DNA from 3 places in the Sorangium sp. So ce834 genome. Region 2 is predicted to be linked to each of the others. Evidence: riboswitches for the same ligand, from Rfam matches in the RefSeq annotation. Region 2 holds a riboswitch; each other region holds the start of a gene.
What was found. A riboswitch is a leader RNA that binds a small molecule or an ion and turns the genes downstream of it on or off. The one in region 2 is predicted to bind cobalamin.
Positions count from the first base shown of each region.

Region 1: another riboswitch for cobalamin. It lies ahead of WMF20_RS06505 (TonB-dependent receptor); the one in region 2 lies ahead of WMF20_RS22525 (TonB-dependent receptor domain-containing protein).
Region 3: another riboswitch for cobalamin. It lies ahead of WMF20_RS02085 (energy-coupling factor ABC transporter permease); the one in region 2 lies ahead of WMF20_RS22525 (TonB-dependent receptor domain-containing protein).

Region 1 covers NZ_CP150351.1:1,774,200-1,779,406, reverse strand. The annotation lists gene WMF20_RS06510 (sensor histidine kinase) at 1-1,420, opposite strand, end outside; gene WMF20_RS06505 (TonB-dependent receptor) at 1,572-3,695, opposite strand; cobalamin riboswitch at 3,929-4,136, opposite strand; gene typA (translational GTPase TypA) at 4,327-5,207, shown strand, end outside.
Region 2 covers NZ_CP150351.1:6,215,558-6,220,764, forward strand. The annotation lists gene WMF20_RS22515 (SCO family protein) at 1-208, opposite strand, end outside; gene WMF20_RS22520 (cytochrome c-type biogenesis protein) at 273-1,082, shown strand; cobalamin riboswitch at 1,168-1,375, shown strand; gene WMF20_RS22525 (TonB-dependent receptor domain-containing protein) at 1,822-4,116, shown strand; gene WMF20_RS22530 (hypothetical protein) at 4,161-5,207, shown strand, end outside.
Region 3 covers NZ_CP150351.1:550,926-556,132, reverse strand. The annotation lists gene WMF20_RS02095 (DUF6922 domain-containing protein) at 1-61, opposite strand, end outside; gene WMF20_RS02090 (enoyl-CoA hydratase/isomerase family protein) at 162-989, shown strand; cobalamin riboswitch at 2,259-2,462, shown strand; gene WMF20_RS02085 (energy-coupling factor ABC transporter permease) at 2,597-3,274, shown strand; gene WMF20_RS02080 (hypothetical protein) at 3,271-3,627, shown strand; gene WMF20_RS02075 (CbiQ family ECF transporter T component) at 3,617-4,366, shown strand; gene WMF20_RS02070 (energy-coupling factor ABC transporter ATP-binding protein) at 4,363-5,199, shown strand; gene WMF20_RS02065 (CbiX/SirB N-terminal domain-containing protein) at 5,175-5,207, shown strand, end outside.

The DNA.
Region 1 (5,207 bases), 4.4 Mb from region 2:
CGAGGCCGGCGCGCTCGCCCTCGAGCTCGTCGATCGTCCGGGACAGCGCCTGCCGCATGCGCTCGACGCTCTCGCCGAGGCCCACGACCTCCTTCGGCCCGGACAGCCGCGGCACGGCGGCGCCGAGCTCGCCGCGCGCGACCTCGTCGGCGGCGCGGGCGAGCTGCGCCATCGGCCGCGAGAGCTCGCGCGCCGCCCGCGCGACGACGCCGAGGGCGGCGAGCACGAGGAGGGAGAACGAGGCGAAGAGCGCGGTGATGGCGTTGAAGTCCTCGTTGAACGACGAGCCGGTCGCGAGCGCGCGGTAGAGGCCGATGGAGGAGAAGAGCGAGAGGAGCCCGGTGAACAGGAGCGGCAGCCCGAAGTCGCGGAGCATGCGCCGCCGGAGGGGCGTCGGGGGCGCGCCGCCGCGCTCGGGCGCGCCGGTCCACGCGCGCAGGAGGTCGACGGCCCGCGCGACGGAGTCCCTGTGCCACGCGCGCTGGTAGAACGAGACGCCGAAGGCGAAGAGCGCGCCGAAGCCGAGCTGCATGAGCGCGTCGGCGGCGCTGAAGGGGGCGCCGGGGCGGAAGGTGGCGCCGGGGCGGACGTAGGCGATGCCGATCGCGGTGCACCCGAGCCAGAGCGCGAAGTTCAGGGAGGCGAGGACGTCGGGGAGCCGCTCGGCGCGGGCGAGGCCGCGGGCGAGCAGGGCGCGGTCGCCGGACGGGCCGGCCCGGAGGGCGGCGACGATCGCGTGCGTGGCGGGGCGCACGGCGAAGGTGAAGCCGAGGGTGCCGGAGAGCGCGAGGAGGGGGACGACCTCGAACCACGCCTGGAACACGACCTGGCTCTGGGTGCGGAGGAACGCGACGCAGAAGAGCAGCATGACGTGGCCGCCGACGATGCCGGCGGCCGTGGCCGACTCGGCGAGGCGCGGCCGGAGCGCCGCGGCGAGGGCGCGCGCCGAGGCGGCCTCGGAGGCGCCGCCGTCGGCCGCGTCGGCGCGGAGCAGGCTGCGGTGGATGGCGAGGCGCATGCCGCCGGCCATGACGCCGAAGGCGAGGGCCGTGACCAGGAGGCCGAGCCACGACGGCGGCGTCGCGTGGCCGATCCCGAGCGGGCCGGGCCACGAGGGGGGCCCCGCGGGGGGGCCGCGGAGGGCGAGCGGCGAGACGGCGAGCGGCCACGAGAGGGTGCGGATCGCCGCGGCGATGGCGAAGCCGCGGTCGCCGCGGCGGACGAGCACGCCCGAGAGCGCGGCCGAGAGGGCCATCGAGGCGAGCAGGAGGATCGCCGGCCAGGGCGTGGTGAGGGCCGCGGGGACGACGGCGGAGAGGAACAGGAGGGCCGAGAACAGCTCCCAGCCGGTCGCGACGAGCTCGGCGCGGGCGCGCGGGGTGAGCGGCGCGCGGAGCTTGGGGGGCGGCGGGGTGCTCACGGGGCCGGCGGCATGGAAGCCCAGGGCGCGCGGCTTCGCAACGGCGGCCGGCGGCGCGGGCGCGGCGCCGGCGGAGGATCGTGCGCTGGCGCTTGACGGAACACGGATGACGGAAGGCGAGGAACGACGGCCGACGCTCTTGGCCCCCGGGCTACTCCCAGTACAGCGTCGCCCGCCCGATCGCCGTGAACGGCCACCCCGGCGAGTAGTGGATCCCCGTGACCGCGGCCGGCTCGTACGGCAGCCGCGAGTCGCTCGCGAACTGGACCTCGCGCCACGTCGCGTCGAACAGGTTCTGGATGTCCACGGCCGCCTCGACGTTCCTCCACCGGAGCCCCGCGTTCGCGTCGACCACCGTGAACCCCTCGGCGGTGAGCGACTCGTCCTCGGTCGCGGGCCGCGCGCCGATCGCCTTCACCCGGAGCGCCGCGAACGGCGTGAAGGCGCCGAACGCCCTGCGCACGCCGATGCCCGCGGTCAGCGTCCGGGTCGGCGCGAGCGCGACCGCGCTCCCGTTGCCGGCGTTCGCGCGGAAGCGCGCGCGGGTGAAGGTCGCGTCCACGTCGGCGAAGAGCCAGCTCCCGAGCCGGTAGCGCGCGCCGATCTCGATTCCATAACGCCGCGTCTCCCCCGACGCCTCGGTCACGCCGGCGTCGCCGCTCCAGACCAGCTCGGAGTCGAGGTCGAGCAGGAACCCGGCCGCGCTGAGCGAGAGGCCGCGCACGGGCGCGACCCTCGCGCCGACCTCGTAGCCCTTCGCCGGGGTGATCAGCGTCGCCGCCCCCTGGCCCAGCACCGCGCCCCGGGCGTCGTTCGAGTGGAAGCCGCGCCCGTAGTGGGCGAAGAGATCGAGCCCGCCAACCGGCGAGACGATCGCCGAGAGCTTCGGGAGCAGCTGCATCTGCCCCCGCGCGCCGCTCGACCGGTTCCCCGTCCCCTCGAGGTCCTCGCGCAGGTCGTCCACGTTGACGTCGATCCACTGCCCGCGCACGCCGAGCACGAGGCGGAGCCAGCGCCGGAGCCGGGCGTCCTGCTCGACGTACACGCCGATCTGGCCCTCGTCGACGTGGGTCCGATCCCGCTCCTCGAGCCGCTCGCGCGCCTCGTCGTGGTGGAGCGACTTGTCGATCGCGTCGGCGCGGATCTGCGCGCCGAGCGAGGTCGTGAACCTCGCCCCGCGGTGCTCGATCTGCTTGCGGAACCGGAAGTCGGCGCCCAGCACCGTGCGGTCGTCGTTCTGCTCGATCTGATCGCCGTGGGCCGGATCCTCGGCGAAGAACGTGAAATTCGAGTACAGCGTGAAGCGATAGCGGAGGAAGTAAGCCATCGCGCTCAGGTCGGCGTCCCGCCACGCGGTCGAGGTGGAGACCGACGCCATGTGCCGCGCGGTCGACCCGCCCTCGGTCGGATCGACGGCGCCGAAGTGATCGATGCACGGCTGCCCGAAGGCGGAGGGCGGCGGGTTCAGACCGCCCTGCTCCCCCTCCCCGCACACGGCGCGCGCCGGGATCTGGCCGGAGCCGTGCCAGGTCGAGCCGTAGGACATCCACGTCGCCTGGACCTTGCCGGTGCTGCCGAGGTCGCGCGTCGCCCTCAGGTAGACGTTGAAGCGCTTGAGCCGCTCCGGGCTCTGGAACGGCCCGTCGTTCCGGTAGACCTCCGCCGCGGCCACCGCGCGCCATTCGTCGCCGAGCTCCGGCGAGGCGATCACGAGGCCGCGCAGGATGCCGTACTGCCCCACGCTGAGCTGCGCGGTGCTCTCGTCGAGCTTCTCGGCGAAGCGGAGGTTGACGGCGCCCGCCGTGCCGAAATCGCCGATGCTCGCGTAATAGGGCCCCTTGTAGCCGTCGAGCCCGATCACGAGCTCCGGGATCATGAAGTAGAGGTCGGTGAAGCCGTGCCCGTGGCCGTGGCTGACCAGGTTGACGGGCACCCCGTCGACGAAGAACGCGACGTCGGTCCCGTGGTCGGCGTCGAAGCCGCGCAGGAAGTACTGGTTCGCCTTGCCGCCGCCGGCGTGCTGCACGGCGAAGAGCCCGGGGACCGACTCGAGGATGTCGCCCGGCCGGAGCCGCGGCCTGAGCTCGAGCTCGCGGTGCCCGACCGAGACGCGCGAGGCGGCCTCGCTGCCCGGCTTCTCCGCGTGCACCGTGACCTCGATGGGCTCTTCCTGGGCGCGCGCTGGCGGCGCGGCGAACAGCGAGATCGCCAGCGCGGCGATCCGATGGAGTCGATGACGGTGTCCGTGGCCCTTCGTGACGTTCTCGCGCAGCATTCATGTCCTCCTTCGCGCAATCGCGCGGAGCGGCGCCGGGCCGCTCGCATCGAGCTCCGGGAGGAGGAAAAGGTCGCCCACGGCGCGATGCCCTGGACCGACCTCTCGCCCCCGCGGGCGACCGGAAGGCAACGCAGGGGGCGGCTCGGGATCCGGGACGTGCGCAGGGCTGCACCGGCTCGGACCTCACCGCCTCCCTCGAGGCTCCCAGGTCGAACCGGCGTCGGATGTGTCCCCGTCGCCGGGCGCGGGCAGGTCTTCGGGCTCGCGAGCGCTCCGGCCGGGCCGGCTTCCTACTGTCCACCGCTTCCCAGCCCTCATCGGGCCAGTGCGTGGGGTGGAGGTCGTTCTCGCTTACCGCTGCGGGGCAGCCCCGGAATCTCACCGGGTTCCCTATTCAGCCTGAGCGAGCGCCCAGGCACCAGCGCGGCGCGCACCCTAGGAGGATGCACCTCCGGCTGTCAATCGCTCCCGCTCACCTCGCCCGCTCCACGCGCGTCCCTCGCCATGCGCCCGCCTCGCGCGGGCTTCCTGCCCGCGCGGCTCGCGCCCGCCTCGCGCGCGCCACCTGAACGTGAGCGCTCGCCGCGCGACGTCCGCGCGCCGGCCGAACGTTCGGGCTCTGGCGAGGATGGGCTCGCTCCTCCGTGGGTCGCGTGCTACACGGCCGCCGCCGTATATGCCGCGTAACGACCTCCGCAACATCGCCATCGTCGCCCACGTCGACCACGGGAAGACCACGCTCGTCGACCACATGCTCCGCCAGGCGGGCGCCTTCCGAGAAAACGAGGTCGTGGCCGAGCGCGTCATGGACTCGAACGATCTCGAGCGGGAGCGCGGCATCACCATCCTCGCGAAGAACACGAGCATCCGGTACCGCGGGGTCAAGATCAACATCGTCGACACGCCCGGCCACTCCGACTTCGGCGGCGAGGTCGAGCGCACCCTGATGATGGCCGACGGGGCGCTGCTCCTCGTCGACGCCGCCGAGGGCCCGCTGCCGCAGACGCGGTTCGTGCTCTCGAAGTGCCTCCAGCGCGGCTTCCCGGTCATCGTGGTCATCAACAAGATCGACCGGAGCGACGCGCGCGCCCACGAGGTGCTCTCCGAGGTGTTCGACCTCTTCTGCGATCTCGAGGCGAGCGACGGGCAGATGGACTTCGCGACGCTCTACGCGATCGGGAAGCTCGGCCAGGCGAAGCGCGAGCTCGAGCACGAGGCCAAGGACCTGGAGCCGCTCTTCGAGACCATCCTCGAGCGGGTGCCCGGCCCCTCCGGCGACCCCGACGGGCCGCTCCAGGTCATCGTCTGCAACACGACCCACGACGACTACGTGGGCCGGCTCGCGGTCGGCCGCGTGGTCCGGGGCACCGCCCGGTCCGGCGCCGACGTCGCGCTCCTCGGCGAGGGCGGGCAGTCGCGCGGCTACGTGAAGATGCTCTACGCCTACGAGGGGCTGAAGCGGGTCGCGGTCGAGAGCGCCGCCGCGGGCGAGGTGGTCGCCATCGCGGG
Region 2 (5,207 bases):
ACACGGGACAGCTCGCATAGAAGAAGTCGACGATCAGCGTCTGCCCGCGCAGCGACTCCCGCGTGACGGGGCGGCCGTCCTGGTCCGTCATCGAGAACGCCGGCATCTCGCCGAGCACGGGCGGCGAGGCGGGCGCCTCGCGCGCGCGCGACACCGCGCCGAAGACGGCGAGCCCCGCGAGCGCAGTGACCCAGAGCCCGATCTGCACCGGCCGGAGCCGCCCGCGCCGGCGGGCCGGCGCTCCATCGCCGGCCGCTGATGACCCACGAGACGTGGAGCAGAGAACCTCGTTTGGCATGCGCGGGACATTACGTGTTGCGAGGTGGCGCGGGCAATGCGTCACGCTGTCGCATCCCCTCGAACGATGCAGCGGTATCCCGGCCTTTGGCGCGCCCATGGGGCGGCGCGGGGACGAGCGCGACATCGTGTCGCAGGGGCCCTTGCGGCCGGTCGCGCTAGCCTGTCTCGCCATGACCCAGCGAGAGCACGGCGCGTTGGAGGATGACCCGGCCCGTTCCCCTCACGGCGCGCGCGCGGTGAGCTCGCCCCTGCGTCTCCGGCCTCTGCGGAGCTCGCGCGGGCGCCGCGCGGCGGCGCTCGCCGCCGCCATCGCGGGCATCGCGCTCAGCGGCAGGGCCGAGCCGGCGACGCCCAGCGAGGCCGCGACCGAGCTCGTCGACTCGGCCCCCGCGCCCGGCGAGAAGGCGCTCGCGGCGCGCCTGCTCGCGCCTTGTTGCTGGAATCAGACGCTCGACGTGCACGAATCCGCGGTGGCGAGCGATCTTCGTCGCGAGATCCGCGCCCGCCTCCGCCGGGGAGAGGCGGCCGACTCCATCGAGCAGGACCTCGTGGCGCGTTATGGCGACCGCCTCCGCGCGGCGCCTTCGTCCGGCGTCCTCGGCAAGGTCGCGCTGGCATTGATGCTGGGCATCGCGGTGACCTTCCTCGGGGTCTTCGCCCTGCTGCGCTCGTGGAGGCGCGGCGCCGCGCAGCCCGCCCCGTCGAGCGGCGCCGTCGCGGCGGCCGTTCGCGACGAATATGACGAGCGCCTCGACGACGAGCTCCGGGCGCGCGACGCGTGAGCACACCCTCACTGGAAGGCGGTAGTCGCTCCCCTCGTCCGGCTCCCTGCGCAACATCTCGCTTGACCTGCGCCCCGCACCGCAATATGTAGTGCCTCGTGTTGGTGCCCTTGGCTTCGGCCAAGGGCTCAAAAGGGAACCCGGTGCGAATCCGGGGCTGCCCCGCAGCGGTAAGCGAGAACGATCTCCACGACGAGCACTGGCCTCCTGGCTGGGAAGCGGTGGACCGTAGGAACCCGGCGCCAGCCGGAACGCTCGCGAGCCCGAAGACCTGCCAACATCCTGCGTCGGGGAGACATCCCGCGCCGGTTTTGACCTGGAAGCCTCGAGGGAGGCGGGGAGGTCCGACTCGGCGTAGTCCTGCGCCCGGCTCGGCTCCGATCCCCTCCCGCGATGCCTCTCTTTCGCCCGCGGGGGAGAATGGTCTGTCCGAGCCTTTTTCAATGGCCCAGCGCATCCTACGCCGTCGGCAGGCCTCTCCTCCTCGCAGATTCAACGTCAGCGGCTCGATACCGCTCCAGACGAGGACGACAAACGAGGGGCGAATGCTCGCCAAGAATTTTCCGCCGACATGCAGGGGGTCGCCTGCGTATGCCGTGTGCGCCGGGGCAGCGAAGCTGAGCGCAGGCGCTCGAGCAGATTGGCCAGATTTGTCGCAGCCCCCGAGGAGCACCTCGCGTCCACGACCACGTGCGGATGGAGAGCCCTGCTCGAGGTGCGTCCATGTCCCTTGTTCAAGGTGAGCAGAGGATCACTTTGTTTCTTTTGTCTTGATTCGCAGCGCCCGCCGTGTCTGTTTCATTGCGTGTCACGTATGGAAGTGATCGTGCTACCGGCCCTTGCAAGAGGAACGCTCCGCCGCCGTGCATGCTTCTTGGTCGCCGCGTTGTCCTTCTCGTTGCCCTCTCGGCTCGCCGTGGCGCAGGTTGTGCCTCCACCCGAACCGGCCGGAGCCGTTGGCGACGCCGCGGCCCCAGTCGCTGCCGCTCCGATAGAGGTCACGGTGAGGGCGCGGAAGGGTGAGGTGCAGGAGCATCGAGAGTCCGCAGAGGCTGTCTCCATCCTGGAGCTCGCGCGCACGAAGCGGCGGGCGGCGGACATGGGCGACGTCATGAGCCAGGTTCAGGGCGTGAGCGTCGCTCGCGCGGGCGGCCTCGGCACCAGCGCGCGGTTCTCGCTCAACGGATTCTACAGCGATCAGATCCGCGTGTTTCTGGACGGTGTTCCGATCGAGCTCGCGGGGTTCGCCTCTGGGATCACCGGCGTGCCGGTCAACCTCGTCGAACGCATCGAGATCTACCGAGGGGTCGTCCCGATCCGCTTCGGCGCCGACACCCTCGGCGGCGCGGTCGACCTGGTCACCCCGAAGAGTTACTACGAAACGGGCGCTGATCTTTCGTACCAGGTCGGCTCGTTCGCCACCCACCGCGCGACCCTGGGTGCTCGTTACCGTCACGAGGAGAGCGGCTTCTTTGCTGCCGGGAACGCGTTCATCGACTCCGCGCGGAACGACTATCCCACCGACGTTGAGATCCCGGATGCAGGGACAGGACGCCCTCTGCGTGCGACCGTGCGCCGGGGGCATGACGCCTACGGTGCACGCGGCGCTTCGATCGACGTTGGACTCGTCGATCGTGCGTGGGTGAAGCGGCTGACGCTCCGCGCGTTCGCCTCTCAGTATGACAAGGAGCTCCAGCACAACGTGCTCATGACGACGCCGTACGGGGCGGTGACCTACGGCGAGGAGCTCTACGGGGCAACGCTCCGCTACGCACAGCCCGAGGCCCTGTGGCATGACCTCGACCTCGAGCTCCTCGCCAGCGGCTCGCGGCGGGTGATCGATTTCCAGGACACCTCCAGCGCCGTGTACGACTGGGACGGCCGCGTCGTGGGGGAGCGGCGCAGGCCGGGTGAGATCGACGGGCGGGCGCGGGACCAGACGATCTGGCAGGACAGCCTTCTCGGAAGGATACACGTCACATGGCAAGCAGGACCGCAGCGCGCCGTGCGGCTCAACGTCTCCCCGACCTTCGTCACGAGCGCCGGGGTGGAGCGCGCGAAGCTCGCGCCCGACGAAGCCGACCCGCTCGCGGCCCGCCGCGACCTGGTCAAGCTCGTGGGCGGCCTCGAGCTCGACGCGAGCTTCCTCGAGGACCGGCTGCAGAACGTCGCCTTCGTGAAAGGTTACCTGATGCACGCCGCGTCGGATCAGGTGCTCGCGGGCAATGCCCTCGTCCCTGTTGCCGTGGACGCGCTCCGGGCGGGAGCCGGCGACGGGGTGAGATTCCATCTGACCGACTGGCTCTACGCGAAGGTGTCGTACGAGGCAGCGACGCGCCTGCCGAGCGCCGACGAGATCTTCGGCAACGGCATCCTCATCCAGCCGAACCCCGAGCTCCGGCCGGAGACGAGTCACAATGGAAACCTCGGGCTCGGGCTCTCGCGCCGGAAGAAAGGTCTCGGATCGTTCAGCGGGGAGGTCAACGCCTTTGCTCGGTGGGCCGAGGACTTTGTCTACCTCCGTGGAGGCAACATGTACTTCCAGCACCGGAACGTGCAATCGGCGCGTGCGCTCGGGGCCGAAGGACAAGCGGCCTGGATGTCGCCTGGCTCCTACTTGAGCGTGGAGGTGAGCGCGACCTATCAGGACCTCCGCAACACCTCCACCGAGGGGGAATTCGCCGAGATGGCCGGGGACCGCATCCCGAACCTCCCCTGGCTGTTCGGGAGCGCGAGGGCGCGCGCCCAGCTGTCCTCTGTCGCGACGCCAGGCGATCAGCTCGCCTTGGGCTGGACGACCCGCTACACGCACGAGTTCTTCCGGTTCTGGGAGAGCATCGCGCGTCGCGAGGACAAGCCTGTGATCGAAGCGCAATTCCTTCATGCAGCTGATCTGACGTACGTGGTCCATGGCGCGACGACGGTCAGCTCGACGTTGGAAGTGCAGAACATCACGGACGCGAAGGCGCACGATTTCTACGGCGTTCAGAAGCCGGGGCGCGCAGTTTATTTCAAGGGAATGATCGAGCTTTGACGCCTGGCCCGCAGGAGACCATGCGTTGGATGACGGAGAGAACCATGCGAACGTTCGACTCGCCCAGAACAGGCTGTATCGAGGCGACGCTTGCGGCGCTCTCGCTCGCCGCAAGCGTCGCCGGTTGCGGGAGCGACGAGCAGCAGCACGGCAGCGCGGGCGCGTTCCCGAGCGGCCCGCTCTACGCGATGACGACGATGCTCCAGGTGGGGCAGGACGCGACGTCGCTGCTTGTCCTGACGCCCTCCCTCGATGACGGCCAGACCATCGACTACGCGCAGGCCGTCGAGATCCCCGACCAGGCGCACCTCTTCGGGATCGAGGGTGGAACGAGCGTCTATGCCCTCTTGCTGCAGACCCCGCAGCTCACGCGTTATGATCTCGATCCGTCGGGCAGGCTCGAGGCAGCGCAGGAGCTCCGCTTCGATCGCTTCGGCGTCGCCGGGGGTGCATCGACGCGATCGGTGCACTTCGTCTCCGAGAGGAAGGCTTACCTGCTCGACGACACATCGCTCCAGGCGATCGCGTGGGACCCCGAAGAGATGGTGATCAAGAAGGCCATCGACCTCGGAGGGCTGAAGCGCGAGGGGTGGATCCCCTATTTCGACTACCTCCCCAAGCGCAGGGGTAACCAGCTCGTCGTCATCGCGCTCTACTACGACCAGAACTTCAGCAAGATCCTCCCCGAGACGTCGGCGGCCCTCATCGACGTCGAGACGGACAAGGTTACCTACGTGCACGACGAGCGCTGCGGTGGCGTGTCGAACTCGACGATCGCACCCTCGGGCGACCTCTACCTGGGGAGCGATCCCTACAACGCGGCGGTGAACGTCATCGGCGGGGATGCAGCCAGCAAGACAGGCTGCCTGATCCGCATGCGCGCGGGCGAGGATACGTTCGATCCGGATTTCTTCGTCAATGTCTCGGACCTCACGGGGGGCTTCCCCGGCGGCGGCATCGTACCCGGCCCGGGCAGCACGGCGTACCTGCGCGCTTACGACGAGAGCTTGTTCGCCGTCTCCCCGGCGACGGATGCGCTGTCGCTCTACGCCGCCGCCGCATGGCGCTGGTGGAAGATCGACCTCGAGTCG
Region 3 (5,207 bases), 5.7 Mb from region 2:
CCGTGTCCCAGAACAGGCGCGTGACCTCCGCTGGAAATCGCTCGCTCGTCGGCTCAGCCACGGGCTCAGCATAGCAGGCCCAGGCGGTCACGAAATGACCCCCTCTCCCCGGCGCGCGGCGCGCGCTTCCCCCCGGCGCGGCGCGCTGCTAACCACCGGTCATGACCGCTCAAGAACAGCAGCCGGGGGTCCCTGCTCGCGGTGCCCTCCAGTTTGTCGCCGTCGAGCGCGCGGGCCACGTCGCCACCGTGACCATCCAGCGGCCCGACAAGCTCAACGCCCTGAACCCCGCCGTCCTCGGCGAGCTCACCGCGGCCTTCCACGACCTCCTCGCGCCCGCCGAGGGCAACGAGGTGCGCGCGGCCGTGCTCACCGGCGCCGGCAAGGCGTTCGTCGCCGGCGCCGATATCGCGGAGATGGCCGCCATGAACAGCATCGCCGCGAAGCGGTTCGCCGAGGCAGGCCACCGCCTCGCCGACCTCATCGAGACCGCGCCGTTCCCCGTGATCGCCGCGGTCAACGGCTTCGCGCTGGGCGGGGGCTGCGAGCTCGCCCTCGCCTGCGACTTCATCTACGCCGCGGAAGGCGCCAAGCTCGGCCAGCCCGAGGTGAACCTGGGCGTGATCCCCGGGTTCGGCGGCACCCAGCGGCTGCTGCGGCGGGTCGGCCCCGGCCGCGCACGCGAGCTCATCTACTCAGGCGACATGATCACCGCCGAGCAGGCGCTCTCGATCGGCCTCGTCAACGCCGTCTTCCCGGCGGCCGAGCTCCTCGCCCGCGCCCGCGAGACCGCCCTCAAGATCGCCTCGCGCGGGCCGCTCGCCGTCGCCGCCGCCAAGCGCGTCATCCTGCGCGGCGAGAGCCTCGACCTCACCGCCGCCAACGAGCTGGAAGCCCAGGCCTTCGCCGCGCTCTTCGGCAGCGAGGACCAACAGCTCGGAATGAAAGCGTTCCTGGCGAAATCGCAGGCCACGTTCACAGGAAAGTGAGTTTCCGAACAGCGCGCCAGAAGACCCAAAAAAAGACCGCGTGTCATGCTGGAGGGGGGCCAGACATGACCGCGGTAGGGAAACCGCAGCGGCGCGGAGAACGTCCGCTGCGGTGCTCGAGATAGCCCGCACGCGCTCCGGGCCGGGGGGGGAAACCGCGCCGGTGCGCATGCGGTGCTCGGAGTGTGGCACCCGGAAGCAGGTTGTCGATAACAAAGTGCAACCGATGCACGCGGATGAGCGGATTGCTCCCAGCACGATGACAGCCAGGAGACGGCGCAGCGCGCACACCGCCGATTCCCGCGAATGCGCGTTCGAGCCGGGCATACCCGCGCGGGAGCAGCGTCCGGCGGAGTCGCTCGCCGCACGCTCGAAAAGAGAGCACGAGAGCCCGCCCCGTCACGTCAGGCTCCGCGACGAAGCGAGCCAGACACGGAACACTTGCTCACAAGTAAAGAGCCAGGACGAACAAAGCACACTGCGGCGAGAAAATCACCGGAACGTGCGCCGCACGCGCGGGGCGGCGCACGCTCCGAGCGGGCCCCGGGGGCGAGCGGCGATCCCAGGACGAGCAAGTAAAGAGACTTTAACTACAGAAACACATCGCTTGCAGCTTTTTCGAGGAAGCTTGTCCGCGTGCGTCTCGGTCAATTTCGCGGACTCCACGTTGCGCGCGGAGGACGCGAACGCGCATCGCGCTGCCTGTCGGCGCGACAGGGCGGCGCCACGCGCGCAGGACACCACGGCAGCGGCGGACCGGCCGCTCGCAATGGCGCGAGGGCGGGCGCGGGACAGCGCGGGCCCCCGCCGCGCCGGACCTCCGGACGCCGGGAGCGCTCCGCGGACCGCGGCGGGCTGGACGGCACGCGGCGGCAGCCCGCGCGCGCGGTTCGTCACGGAGCTCGGTCCGGCGTGAGGTGCGCCCGCGCGGACCGCGGAGACAGCCGCCGCGAGCGCACCCGCGCGCGCCGCGAGACGGCCGCCGCGAGCGCACCCGCGCGCGCCGCGAGACGGCCGCCGCGAGCGCACCCGCGCGCGCCGCGAGACGGCCGCCGCGAGCGCACCCGCGCGCGCCGCGAGACGGCCGCCGCGAGCGCACCCGCGCGCGCCGCGAGACGGCCGCCGCGAGCGCACCCGCGCGCGCCGCGAGACGGCCGCCGCGAACGCGCCCGCGCGCCTCGGGGCAGCCCCGCGAGGCGAGCGCCTGCCCCGCGGCCGCGGCGCGACGTCCTTGACGCCGGGCGCGAAACGGGACTACCGAGCATCCATCTGACAATCCACACCTCGGGTGCCCTCTGGGCATAACAGGGAAGCCGGTGCGAAACCGGCGCGGTACCGCCACCGTGAGTGGGGAGCCGCCTCCAAAGACCACTGGGCCTCTGAAGAGGCCTGGGAAGGTGGACGCGGCGCTGGGAGCCCGAAAGGCTCCCTGAACCCATGAGCCGGGAGACCTACCCGAGCTCCCCACGAGGTGCAGCTTGCGCACGTCTTCGTGGCGTTCGGGTGCGGACTTCACCCGGAGCGCCGAAATCGGTCTTCACGGCCGCGCTATATCCATCGCCGCCGTGCTCTTCGCGACGCTGCTCGCGCCCCGGCCCGCGGCCGCGATGCACCTCGCGGAGGGCGTCCTGCCGCTCGGCTGGTGCGCGGTCTGGAACGCGCTCGCCCTGCCCTTCGTCGCCGTCGCCCTCCACCTGCTCCGGCGCCGCACCCGGAACGACGCCTTCTACAAGCCGTTCGTCGGCCTCATCGCCGCCGCCGTCTTCGCGATCTCGTGCATGCCCGTGCCGGTGCCGACCGCAGGGACCTGCTCCCACCCGTGCGGCACCGGGCTCGCCGCGGTGCTCATCGGCCCCTGGATGACCGTCCTCGTCACCGTGGTGGCGCTCCTCATCCAGGCCCTCTTCCTCGCCCACGGCGGGCTCACCACGCTCGGCGCCGACGTCGCGTCGATGGGCATCGCGGGCGCGTTCACCGGATATCTCGTCTTCCGGCTCGCGCGGCGCTGCGGCGCGAGCCTCTGGGTCGCGGGGTTCCTGGCCGGCGTGACGTCCGACTGGGCCACGTACGCGACCACGGCGCTCGAGCTCGCGCTCGGGCTCGCGGGCGACGGGTCGGTGGGATCCATGTTCACCGGCGTCGCCCTCGCCTTCGTCCCCACCCAGCTGCCGCTCGGCCTGCTCGAGGGCGCCATGACCGCGGGAGCGCTCGTCTTCCTGCGCGCCCGGCGGCCCGACATCCTCGAGCGGCTCCAGGTCGTCCCGCTCCCCGCGGGGGCGTCGTGACGCGGCGGGCCGCGCACCGCGCGCTGCCGGCGCTCGCGGGGGGCGCGCGCGCCGCGGCGCTGCGGCTCGCCGCCGCGCTCCCGGCCGCCGCCGCGCTCTGCCTCGCCGCGTGCGGCAACGCCTCGTGGGACGGGATCGACGAGGCCGTCGTCCGTCGCGTGGCCGAGGACGCCGGCCGCCACGACACGGGGCCGCTGTTCGCGGGCCTCGAGGGCGACCTCCTGCTCTTCGCGTTCCTCTGGGCAGGGCTCCTCTCCGGCTTCGCCCTCGGCTACTTCTCGCGCGTGCTCTTCGTGGAGCGCGCCGGCCAGCCCGCCGGCAAGCCCGGCGGCGACGGGCTCCGTGCGGATTGATCCCCCCGCGCGGCTCCGCGACGTGGATCCCCGGCTCCGCCTCGGGGCCGCCGTGGCCGCGTGCTGCGTCGCCGCGGGCGCGCGCTCGCCCTGGACGCCGGCCGCGCTGCTCGCCGTCGCGTGCGCGGCCCTCGCCCTCCAGGGCATGAGCGCGGGCGCCATCCTCCGCGCCTTCGCGCCCGCCGCGTGGCTCGGAGGGCTCGCCGCGGCCCTCGCGCTCGCGCTCACCCCGGGCGCGCCGCTCCTCGCGGGCGCGCCGTTCCCGCTCGACGCGATCGCGCGCGACGGGGCCCGCCGCGCCGCGGCCATCGCCGCGCGCGTCCTCGCGGCCGCCGCGGTGCTCCGGTGGCTCTCGAGCGCCGCCGCGCCCGCCGAGATCGAGGCGGCCCTCGCCGGGCTCGGCGCGCCCGCGGCCCTGGTCGAGCTGCTCGCGCTCGCGCGGCGCTTCGCCGGCGTGCTCCAGCGCGCCGCCGACAGCGCGTGGAGCGCCGCCGCGCTCCGCGGCGGGTTCGCGCGCCCGGGCGCCGCCGCGCGCTCGGCCGGCGCCGTCGCGGGCGTCGTGGCGCTCCGCACCCTGGAGCGCTCCGAGCACGCCGCCGTCGCCATGCAGCTCCGCGGCTACCGGGGGGAGCTCCCCGTCGCCGACCGCCGGCCGAGCGCGCCCGCCGCGAACCTCGCGTTCGCCGCCCTCGCCCTCGCGGCCCTCGGCCTCAGCGTCGCCGCCGGAGCGGCGGGATGAGCGCGATCGCCCTCCGCGCCCCCAGGGTCGGCTACCGCGGCGCCGAGCCCGCGCTGCGCGACGTGCGCCTCGACGTCGCCGAGGGCGAGTCCGTGGCGGTGCTCGGCGGCAACGGCGCCGGCAAGACCGCGCTGCTCCGGACGCTCGTCGGGCTCCTCCCCGCGCCCGGCGGCAGCGTCGAGATCGCGGGCCGCCGCGTGGGCTCGCCCTCGGACGCCGTGGCCGCGGGCGCCGCGCTCGTGCTCCAGGACCCGGACGACCAGCTGCTCGGCGCGACGCTCCTCGACGACGTCCTGTTCGGCCCGCGGAACCTGGGCCTGCCCGCGCCCGAGGCGCGGCGCCGCGCCGAGGCGGCGCTCGCGGCCGTGCAGATCGCGCACCTCGCCGGCCGCGCGATCGAGGCGCTGAGCTTCGGCGAGCGCAAGCGCGCGTGCATCGCCGGGATGCTCGCGATGCAGCCGCGCGTGCTCCTGCTCGACGAGCCGACCGCGGGGCTCGACCCGGAGGGCGAGCTCTCCCTGTGCCGGACGCTGCGCGCGCTCTCCGAGCAACAGGGCACCACGCTGGTCGCCGCGACGCACGCGGTCGACCTCGTGCCGCTCTTCGCGACGCGCGCGGTGCTGCTCGGCGACGGGCAGGTCCTCGCGGACGGGCCGCCGCGGGAGGTGTTCGCGGCCGGCGAGCTGCTCGCGCGGGCGCGGCTCCGGCGGCCGTGGGTCGCGGAGCTCTGGGCCCGGATGAGCCCGGCCGAGCCAGTCCACCCGCGCGGCCGCGCAGGGCTCCCGCTCACCCTGGAGGAGGCGCTCGCATGCATGACGAAGGGCTCCTGCTGATCGGCCAC